Linked DNA regions of Chelatococcus sp. YT9. The protein of the gene in region 2 binds, or shares a complex with, the protein of the main gene of each other region. Links are inferred from orthologs where the notes say so. Each region holds a gene or a part of one and is shown on either strand. Other genes may lie near its edges.

Evidence for each region. The genes of interacting proteins can lie anywhere in the genome.
Region 1: the proteins of uvrA (region 2) and mfd are in contact, whole or in part, in a crystal structure (PDB 4DFC), measured with the Escherichia coli proteins. The link is inferred for Chelatococcus sp. YT9 from one-to-one orthologs.

Annotation. Positions count from the first base shown.
Region 1 is NZ_JAHBRW010000001.1:3,635,372-3,639,441, reverse strand. It holds mfd (transcription-repair coupling factor), read left to right. Parts: upstream 1-348; coding sequence 349-3,870; downstream 3,871-4,070. Other genes in the region: zwf (glucose-6-phosphate dehydrogenase), read left to right, coding at 3,949-4,070; KIO76_RS16795 (heparan-alpha-glucosaminide N-acetyltransferase), read left to right, coding at 1-201. UniProt on the Escherichia coli protein: Couples transcription and DNA repair by recognizing RNA polymerase (RNAP) stalled at DNA lesions. Mediates ATP-dependent release of RNAP and its truncated transcript from the DNA, and recruitment of nucleotide excision repair machinery to the damaged site.
Region 2 is NZ_JAHBRW010000001.1:59,807-65,006, reverse strand. What follows is about bases 1,777-5,200. They hold uvrA (excinuclease ABC subunit UvrA), read right to left. Parts: upstream 4,896-5,200; coding sequence 1,977-4,895; downstream 1,777-1,976. Also shown: methylenetetrahydrofolate--tRNA-(uracil(54)-C(5))-methyltransferase (FADH(2)-oxidizing) TrmFO, read right to left, coding at 1-1,170; KIO76_RS00275 (hypothetical protein), read right to left, coding at 1,203-1,436; KIO76_RS00270 (DUF1127 domain-containing protein), read right to left, coding at 1,608-1,769. UniProt on the Escherichia coli protein: The UvrABC repair system catalyzes the recognition and processing of DNA lesions. UvrA is an ATPase and a DNA-binding protein. A damage recognition complex composed of 2 UvrA and 2 UvrB subunits scans DNA for abnormalities.

The sequences.
Region 1 (4,070 bases), 3.6 Mb from region 2 along the record:
CGCAGTTGCGCCAAGGCATGCGTCGACAACGGCAGCGATGCCGTGACCTGCGCGCGTTATTGCAGCTGCGCCAGCGATGCCATCACGCGCCTCAACATGTGGGAGAAGATGAGCGCCAACAGCCTCCTGCCGCAGGAAAGGCAACAGCTGAGCGGAGCCTTCCAGCAATGCCGCGCCGGTGCGGAACGCCCGGCACCCTGAGCATGCGTCCACGCGGGGCCCTTCTCTCAAACAGCATACCCGTGGACATGAGTCGTTGAGTAGCCGCAATTGCGGGCTTATACGTCCCAGTCCGCGATGAACGCTCGCACGTCAAGCCTCTGCTTTTTGTCTGAACAGGTCGATCCGATGAATCCGCTCCAACGCGCCGTTGATGCCCTTCGGCGGGGCGATAACCCGTTGCTCACCAGCGTTGCCGATGGGCAAGACGGGCTCATTATCGCTGATCTGTCGCGGGCACTGGCCGGTGAAGACAATGCCGCCGCGCTCGTCTATGTGCTGCGCGACGACCGCCGGCTCGCGGCGACAGAGGCGGCTCTGGGCTTCATCGCGCCCGAGCTCGAGGTGCTGAGCCTGCCGGCCTGGGACTGCCAGCCCTATGACCGGGTCTCGCCCACCGCCGCCATCACGGCGCGTCGCATGATGGCGCTGGCGCGGCTCGCATCCTCCCGCTCGTCGGCAGAGAAGCCGCGTCTCCTTCTCACCACGGTCAACGCGCTGTTGCAGCGCGTGCCGCCCGTGTCCCTCATGGCCCGCGATAGCCTCTCAGCCGCGCCGGGCAATACGGTCGACATGGACGCCCTCGTGCAGTGGCTAGAGGTCAACGGCTTCCAGCGCACCGCGACGGTGCGCGACACCGGTGAATATGCGGTGCGCGGCGGCATCGTCGATCTCTACGCGCCGGGCCTGCCCGAGCCGCTGCGCCTTGATTTCTTCGGCGATACGCTCGAGTCGATCCGCGCCTTCGATCCGGAAACCCAGCGCACCACGCATCAGCTGCGCTCCCTCGATCTCGTGCCGATGAGCGAGGTGAAGATCACCACCGATACCATCCGCCGCTTCCGCCAGGGCTATGTCACGGCGTTCGGTGCCGCGACCCGCGACGACACGCTCTATGAGGCCGTGAGCGAGGGGCGCCGCCACCCCGGCCTTGAACACTGGCTACCGCTCTTCTATGAGGGGCTGGATACGCTCTTCGACTATGTGCCGGGCGTGCCCTTTGCCTTCGATCCCCTCGCGGAGGACGCGGCTGGCGAGCGGCTGGCCCAGATCAAGGATTATTATGACGCGCGCCGCGCGGGTCCGGCATCCAGCGCGACCGGCGGAGCTCCACCCTACAAGCCACTCCCACCGGAGGCCCTCTATCTCGGCGAGCGGGAATGGAGCGAGCGTCTCAAGGCCGGAGCCACGCTACGCTTCTCGCCCTTCGCCCAGCCTGAAAGCGAGGCGCGCCTCATCATCGACGCGGCCGGCAAGACGGGCCGCAATTTCGCGCCGGAACGCGCCGACGGCACCGTCAATATCTTCGAGGCGGCGGTCGCCCATATCCGCCATCTTCAAGGAGAGGGGCGCAAGGTCGTCGTCGCGGCGTGGTCGGAAGGCTCACGCGAACGCCTCGGCTCGGTTCTCGCGGATCACGGCCTGAAGAAGGCGACGCCGGTCGGGCGGCTCTCCGTCGCGCTCGGCCTGCCGGCCGGCGAAGTCGGGCTCGCGGTCTGGGGATTGGAAGCCGGTTTCGAAGTCGGCGATCTCGCGGTGCTCGGCGAACAGGACATCCTTGGCGACCGGCTCGTCCGTCAGACACGCAAGTCTCGCCGGGCACAGGATTTCATCTCGGAGGTGTCGAGCCTGTCCGCCGGCGATCTCGTGGTGCATGTCGATCACGGCATCGGCCGCTTCGTCGGCCTGCAAACCATCGACGTGGCAGGTGCACCGCACGACTGCCTCGAGCTGCACTATCTCGGCGGAGACAAGCTCTATCTGCCGGTCGAGAACATCGACCTGCTCTCGCGCTACGGGTCCGAGGATACGGAAGTCGCCCTCGACAAGCTCGGCGGAGCGGCCTGGCAGGCGCGCAAGGCCAAGCTGAAGCAGCGCATCCGCGAGATGGCAAGCGCCCTCATCAAGGTCGCGGCCGCGCGTGCCCTCAAGGAGGCGCCGCGCATTGTCCCGCCACATGGGCTCTACGATGAATTCGCCGCCCGCTTCCCCTATGACGAGACCGAGGATCAGCAGAATGCTATCGATGCGGTGCTGGAGGACTTATCCTCGGGCCGCCCGATGGATCGCCTCGTCTGCGGCGACGTCGGCTTCGGCAAGACGGAGGTCGCCCTGCGCGCCGCCTTCGCGGTCGCCCTCTCCGGCCGACAGGTCGCGGTCGTCGTGCCGACGACGCTCCTGGCGCGCCAGCATTTCCGCGCCTTCGAGGAACGCTTCCAGGGCTTGCCCATCAAGGTCGCGCAAGCCTCGCGCTTCGTGCCGGCCGCCGAACTGAAAGCCGTGAAGGCCGGGCTTGCCGACGGCACCGTCGACATCGTGGTCGGCACTCACGCGCTGCTCGGAAAGGCGATCCGCTTCAAGGACCTCGGCCTGATCATCGTGGACGAGGAGCAGCACTTCGGCGTCAGCCACAAGGAGCGCCTGAAGGATCTCCGCGCCGAGGTGCATGTGTTGACGCTGACCGCGACGCCCATCCCGCGCACGCTGCAGCTGGCGCTGACCGGCGTGCGCGAGCTGTCGCTTATCGCCACGCCTCCAGTCGACCGCCTGGCGGTGCGCACCTTCATCTCGCCCTTCGACCCGCTCTCGGTTCGCGAGGCGCTGCTGCGCGAGCGGTATCGCGGCGGCCAGTCCTTTTACGTCTGTCCTCGCATCGAGGATCTCGCCGAGGTGAAGTCATTTCTCGACCGCGAGGTGCCCGAGGTGAAGGTGGCGGTGGCGCACGGCCAGATGGCCGCAGGCCAGCTCGAGGATGTGATGACGGCTTTCTATGAAGGCAAGTTCGACCTCCTGTTGTCGACCACTATCGTCGAGTCAGGGCTGGACATTCCCCGCGCCAATACCCTGATCGTCCATCGTGCCGACATGTTCGGCCTCGCGCAGCTCTACCAGCTGCGTGGCCGTGTGGGCCGCTCGAAGCTGCGCGCCTATGCGCTGCTGACCGTGCCGGCCAACCGGCGGCTCACACAGAGTGCGGAGCGGCGGCTCAAGGTGCTGCAGTCGCTCGATACGCTCGGGGCGGGTTTCCAGCTCGCCAGCCACGATCTCGATATCCGCGGCGCCGGCAACCTCCTCGGCGAGGAGCAGTCGGGCCATATCAAGGAAGTCGGCTACGAGCTCTACCAGCAGATGCTGGAAGAGGCGGTCGCCCAGCTCAAGGCCGGCGTCGAGGAGGCCGAGGAGGAAGCCTGGTCGCCCACGATCACCATCGGCACGCCGGTGATGATCCCCGACAGTTTCGTGCCCGATCTCGATGTCAGGCTCGAACTCTACCGGCGGCTGTCGACCCTCGACACCGACGCCGAGATCGAGGGCTTCGGCGCCGAGCTCATCGATCGCTTCGGCAAGCTGCCGGAAGAGGTGGAGCAGCTTCTCAAGATCGTCTCGATCAAGGCCCTGTGCCGGCGGGCCAATGTGGAGAAGGTCGAGGCAGGGCCGAAGGGCGTCATCGTCTCCTTCCGCGACAATGCCTTCGCCAATCCCGAAGGGCTCGTCGCCTATGTCGCCGAACAGGGATCGCTCGCCAAGGTGCGGCCCGACATGCGCATCGTCTTCATCGACGATTTCGCGACGCCGGCGCACCGCCTCAAGGGAACCACCGTCATCATGCGCGATCTGGCAAGAATCGCCGAGCGAAAGAAGGCGGCGTGACCAATAGGTGTTTGCGATGCAATCTTGGCTGAAAGAGCACGGCGCTGCCGCCGAAGTATGTGAGGAGAAAATGTCCGCATGGCCAGTCGCGTGATCCCCGTACCGCCATTCACCCTCGTCATCTTTGGCGCGACGGGCGATCTCGCCCAGCGCAAGCTTCTGCCCGCCCTTTTCCATCGTGACCTCGCGGGCCAGCTGCC
Region 2 (5,200 bases):
GAGGGCGGTCGTCGCCGGCGGCATTGTGATCTCGCCGCCCCCCTCGCGCTCAGCCGCCGCAAGCCGACCGGCGATCAGCCCGATGGCTGCGCTCTCCACATACCCTTCGCAGCCGGTGATCTGCCCGGCAAATCGCAGGCGTGGCAGGGCCTTCAGGCGCAGGCGCGGATCGAGAAGCTTAGGGGAGTTGAGGAAGGTGTTCCGGTGCAGCCCTCCGAGACGCGCGAATTCCGCGCGCTCCAGGCCGGGGATCATGCGCAGCACATCCACCTGCGCGCCGTGGCGGAGCTTCGTCTGGAAGCCCACCATGTTGAAAAGCGTGCCAAGGGCATTGTCCTGCCGCAACTGCACGATGGCATAGGGTTTTTCGTCGGGGTTGCGCGGGTTGGTGAGGCCAACCGGCTTCATGGGCCCGTGCCGCAGCGTTTCACGTCCGCGCGCGGCCATGACCTCGATCGGCAGGCAACCATTGAAGTAGGGGGTATCCTTCTCCCATTCGCGGAAGTCGCTGGTTTCACCTGCGAGCAAGGCATCAACGAAGGCCTCGTATTCCTCGCGGGTCATGGGGCAATTGAGATAGTCGGCTCCCGTGCCGCCCGGACCGGCCTTGTCATAGCGCGATTGCGCCCAGGCGATGTCCATATTGATGGAATCGCGATGGATGATGGGGGCGATGGCATCGAAGAACGCGAGTTCCCCCTCGCCGGTGAGCGCCCTGATGGCATCCGCCAGGGACGGAGAGGTGAGGGGACCTGTGGCGATGATGGTTTCGCCCCAGTCCTCCGGCGGCAGTCCGGAGACCTCTGCCCGGGCGATGTGGACATTCGGGTGGTTCGCGAGAGCGGCGGTGACAGCGGCGGAAAAGCCTTCACGGTCGACGGCCAATGCGCCTCCGGCCGGCACCTGGTGACGGTCTGCCATTGTCATGATGAGCGAGGACAGCCCACGCATCTCCTGATGGAGAAGGCCGACAGCGTTCGTTTCGGCGTCGTCGGAGCGGAAGGAGTTGGAGCAGACGAGCTCCGCCAGGCCCTCGCCCTTGTGGGCGGGCGTCGCCGTGGTCGGCCGCATCTCATGGAGAATGACGCGTTGGCCCGACTGGGCGATCTGCCAGGCGGCTTCGGAGCCGGCGAGGCCACCGCCGATGATGTGAGTTGGTTGAAGCGTCATGCCGCCCTATGTGTCGGGTGGCTTGGCCATCGTCAAGATTTGTTCAGTCGTTCGAGCGTTATATGGAGGACATTGCAACCGCCGCTGCGCACTGCCAGCACCGCGGCGCGGGCCGGATCCGCCTCGGCTAAGAGCGTGACCTCTCCCAAGCGGTGCATGCCGGCCTCGATCTTCATGTGATCACCAGCCGCTGTCTCGACGACCACCAGGCGGGATGGGATGAGCGTGCGCCTGCCAGCTTCATCGACAGCGTATATCTTTGTCATGGTCGTTCTCCGTAACATCAGCCGGGCTTTGTCGGCGGCAGCGACAAACAGCGATGTCACGGCTTATTGAAGGCGCGCTGGGAGCATCCGGCGCGTTCGTAGTCTCAAAACACGAACGCCCGCCAAACGGGCGGGCGTTACGAGCCAGGATCTTGTGAGTGATCCCGACGATCAGGCGCCGACCTTCGTGTGCTTGCGCGCAATGAAGGGGATATCCCAACGGGACAGGCCGAGATCGTTGAGTTCGCGGTCCGACAGACGAGAAAGCTCGCGGACGGTGTCGCGGTAGCGCAGGTAGCTGCGGATCTTAGCGAGGATATGCGTGACGATCATTTTAATCTCCTGACGGCGAGGGGCTTAGCGGATGCTGCCGATCTCGCCTTGTTGCGATGCAGCATATAGGCCTTTGCCTCGATTTCAGGCAGGGGAGATTCTGTATGACAGTCATGCGTGGGGAGCATGACGAAGGCGTCAGCAGGGTAAGGATTTAGTTACATTTGGGTCGAAATTCCGCAAAAACGGCGAAATCGCGGCACGGAGCTATTCCGCAGCCGCTTGTTTGCGTGTGCGAAGTGGGCGCCTCTCGAGGACCTCTGCCAGAAATTTGCCCGTATGACTGCTCGAAGATTTGGCAATCGTCTCCGGCGTTCCCTGCGCCACAATGGTGCCGCCGCCGTCGCCGCCTTCAGGCCCCATGTCGATGACCCAGTCGGCCGTCTTGATGACCTCGAGGTTGTGCTCGATCACGATGACGGTGTTGCCCTGCTCGACGAGCTCATGGAGGACCTCCATCAGCTTCGCCACATCGTGGAAATGCAGGCCGGTGGTCGGTTCGTCGAGGATATAGAGAGTCCGTCCGGTAGCGCGCTTCGACAGTTCCTTGGACAGCTTCACCCGTTGCGCCTCGCCGCCCGACAGTGTGGTCGCCTGCTGCCCAACCTTGATGTAGCCAAGGCCGACGCGCGACAGCGTTTCCATCTTGTCGCGGATTGCCGGCACGGCATGGAACAGGTCGCGGGCCTCGTCGACCGTCATATCGAGCACGTCGGCTATGGAGCGCTGGCGGTACTTCACCTCCAGCGTCTCGCGGTCATAACGCTTGCCCTTGCAGACGTCGCAGGTGACGTAGACGTCGGGCAGGAAGTGCATCTCGATCTTGATGACGCCGTCGCCCTGGCAGGCTTCACAGCGTCCGCCCTTGACGTTGAAGGAGAAACGTCCCGGCTGATAACCGCGCGCCTTGGCTTCGGGCAGGCCGGCAAACCATTCGCGGATCGGCGTGAACGCGCCGGTATAGGTCGCCGGGTTCGACCGTGGCGTGCGGCCGATCGGCGACTGGTCGATGTCGATGACCTTGTCGAGATGTTCCAAGCCCTCGATGGCCTCGAACGGCGTGGGATGCTCAAGAGCGTTATTCAACCGCCGCGCCACGGCCTTGTAGAGCGTGTCGATGACGAGCGTCGACTTGCCGCCTCCGGACACACCCGTGACACAGGTGAAGGTGCCGAGCGGAAATGAAGCGGTCACGTCCTTGAGGTTGTTGCCGCGCGCTCCGGTAATGGTGAGCTCGCGCCCTTTCTGCGGCTTGCGGCGCTTCGCCGGCAGCGGCACGCCGAGTTCGCCGGTGAGATAGCGGCCAGTCAGAGAGGCTGGATTGGCGAGGATTTCGTCGGGCGTACCCTGCGCGACGATCTCGCCGCCATGGATGCCCGCACCCGGCCCGACATCGACCACATAATCGGCCGTCAGGATGGCGTCTTCATCGTGTTCGACGACGATGACCGTGTTGCCGAGGTCACGTAGCCGCTTCAGGGTCTGCAGCAGCCGCTCGTTGTCGCGCTGGTGCAGGCCGATCGACGGTTCATCGAGCACGTAGAGCACGCCCGTGAGCCCCGAGCCGATCTGGCTCGCCAGACGGATGCGCTGGCTCTCGCCGCCCGAGAGGGTGCCGGAGGCTCGCGCCAGGGTGAGATAGTCGAGGCCGACGTCCAGCAGAAACACCAGACGGTCGCGGATCTCCTTGAGGATACGACCGGCGATCTCGTTCTGCTTGGCGTTGAGCTGATCAGGAACGGCATCGAACCAGTCCCGGGCAGCGCGCACGGACAGTTGCGCCACCTCGCTGATGTGATGACGGCCCACTTTGACCGCGAGCGCTTCCGGTTTGAGCCGGTGCCCCCCGCAGGCCGCGCAGGGCGTCTCGCTCATGAAGCGGCCGATCTCCTCGCGTGCCCAGTCGCTTTCGGTTTCTTTCCAGCGGCGTTCGAGGTTTGAGATCACGCCCTCGAAGGGCTTGTTGACCTCGTAGGCGCGCAGTCCGTCCTCGTAAGAGAAGCGCACCGAGGTCGAGCCGCTGCCGTAAAGGATGACGTCCCGCGCCTTGTCCGGAAGCTCGCTCCACGGCTTCGTGACGGAGAAACCATAGTGGCGCGCCAGTGCGTCGAGCGTCTGGCCGTAATAGGGCGACGTCGAGCGCGCCCAAGGAGCGATCGCGCCGCCGCGCAATGTCAGTGTATGATCCGGCACCACGAGGTCGGGATCGATCCGCATCTCATGCCCGAGCCCGTCGCAGACCGGGCAGGCGCCGTAGGGATTGTTGAAGGAGAAAAGCCGCGGCTCGATCTCCGGGATCGTGAAACCGGACACCGGGCAGGCGAATTTCGACGAGAGCACATCGCGGCGTGGACTGCCTTTGGCGTCTGTTTCATCGGCAAATTCGATAACCGCGATGCCTTCGGCGAGCTCCAGCGCCGTCTCCAGCGACTCCGCGAGGCGCGCGGCGATATCGGGGCGAACGACGACGCGATCAACCACCACATCGATGTCGTGCTTCAGCTTTTTGTCGAGATTGGGTGCGTCGGCGATCTCGTAATAGGTCCCGTCGATCTTCACGCGCTGGAAGCCGCGCTTCATGAAGTCCGCAAGTTCCTTGCGATACTCGCCCTTGCGGCCTCGCACCACCGGCGCGAGCAGGTAGAGGCGCGTCTTTTCCGGCAAGGCCAGGATGCGGTCGACCATCTGGCTGACGGTCTGGCTCTCGATGGGCAGGCCGGTGGCCGGGGAATAAGGCACGCCGGCGCGCGCCCAGAGAAGGCGCATGTAGTCATAGATTTCAGTGACGGTGCCGACGGTCGAGCGCGGGTTTTTCGACGTGGTCTTCTGCTCGATGGAGATCGCGGGCGACAGACCGTCGATCTCGTCGACGTCCGGCTTCTGCATCATCTCGAGGAACTGCCGAGCGTAGGCTGAAAGCGATTCGACGTACCGCCGCTGGCCCTCTGCGTAGATCGTGTCAAAAGCGAGTGAGGATTTGCCCGACCCGGAAAGGCCCGTGAAGACGACCAGCTTGTCTCGCGGAACCGCGAGGTCGACGTTCTTGAGATTGTGCTCCCGCGCTCCGCGAATGGTGAGCATGCGCGTCGGGCCGTCATGACGGAGGCGCTTGCTTTCGGGCAGCATGACTGCAGACCTCGCGACGGAGATCCCCGCGACGGATGTCTCGGCCGCGGGTTCCTTCGCGGTCCGTGCCTTGGCGGCCGGCGCCTCGGGAGCCAGTGACTTGGCCGCCGCGGAAACGGTGGCTGCGGGATTCTTCTTCGATTTCTGAGCCATGGCTCTCAACGGACAAGTGGGATCGACAGGAGCGGACGGCGCCTGGAGCGCTGAACGACGAACGACTTGAAGAATGAGCCCGTTCTTCTCGCATGGCTTGTCGCTTGCGGGAAGGACGAGATCGTAACCCCGTATTCAAGGGCAGGTTCGGG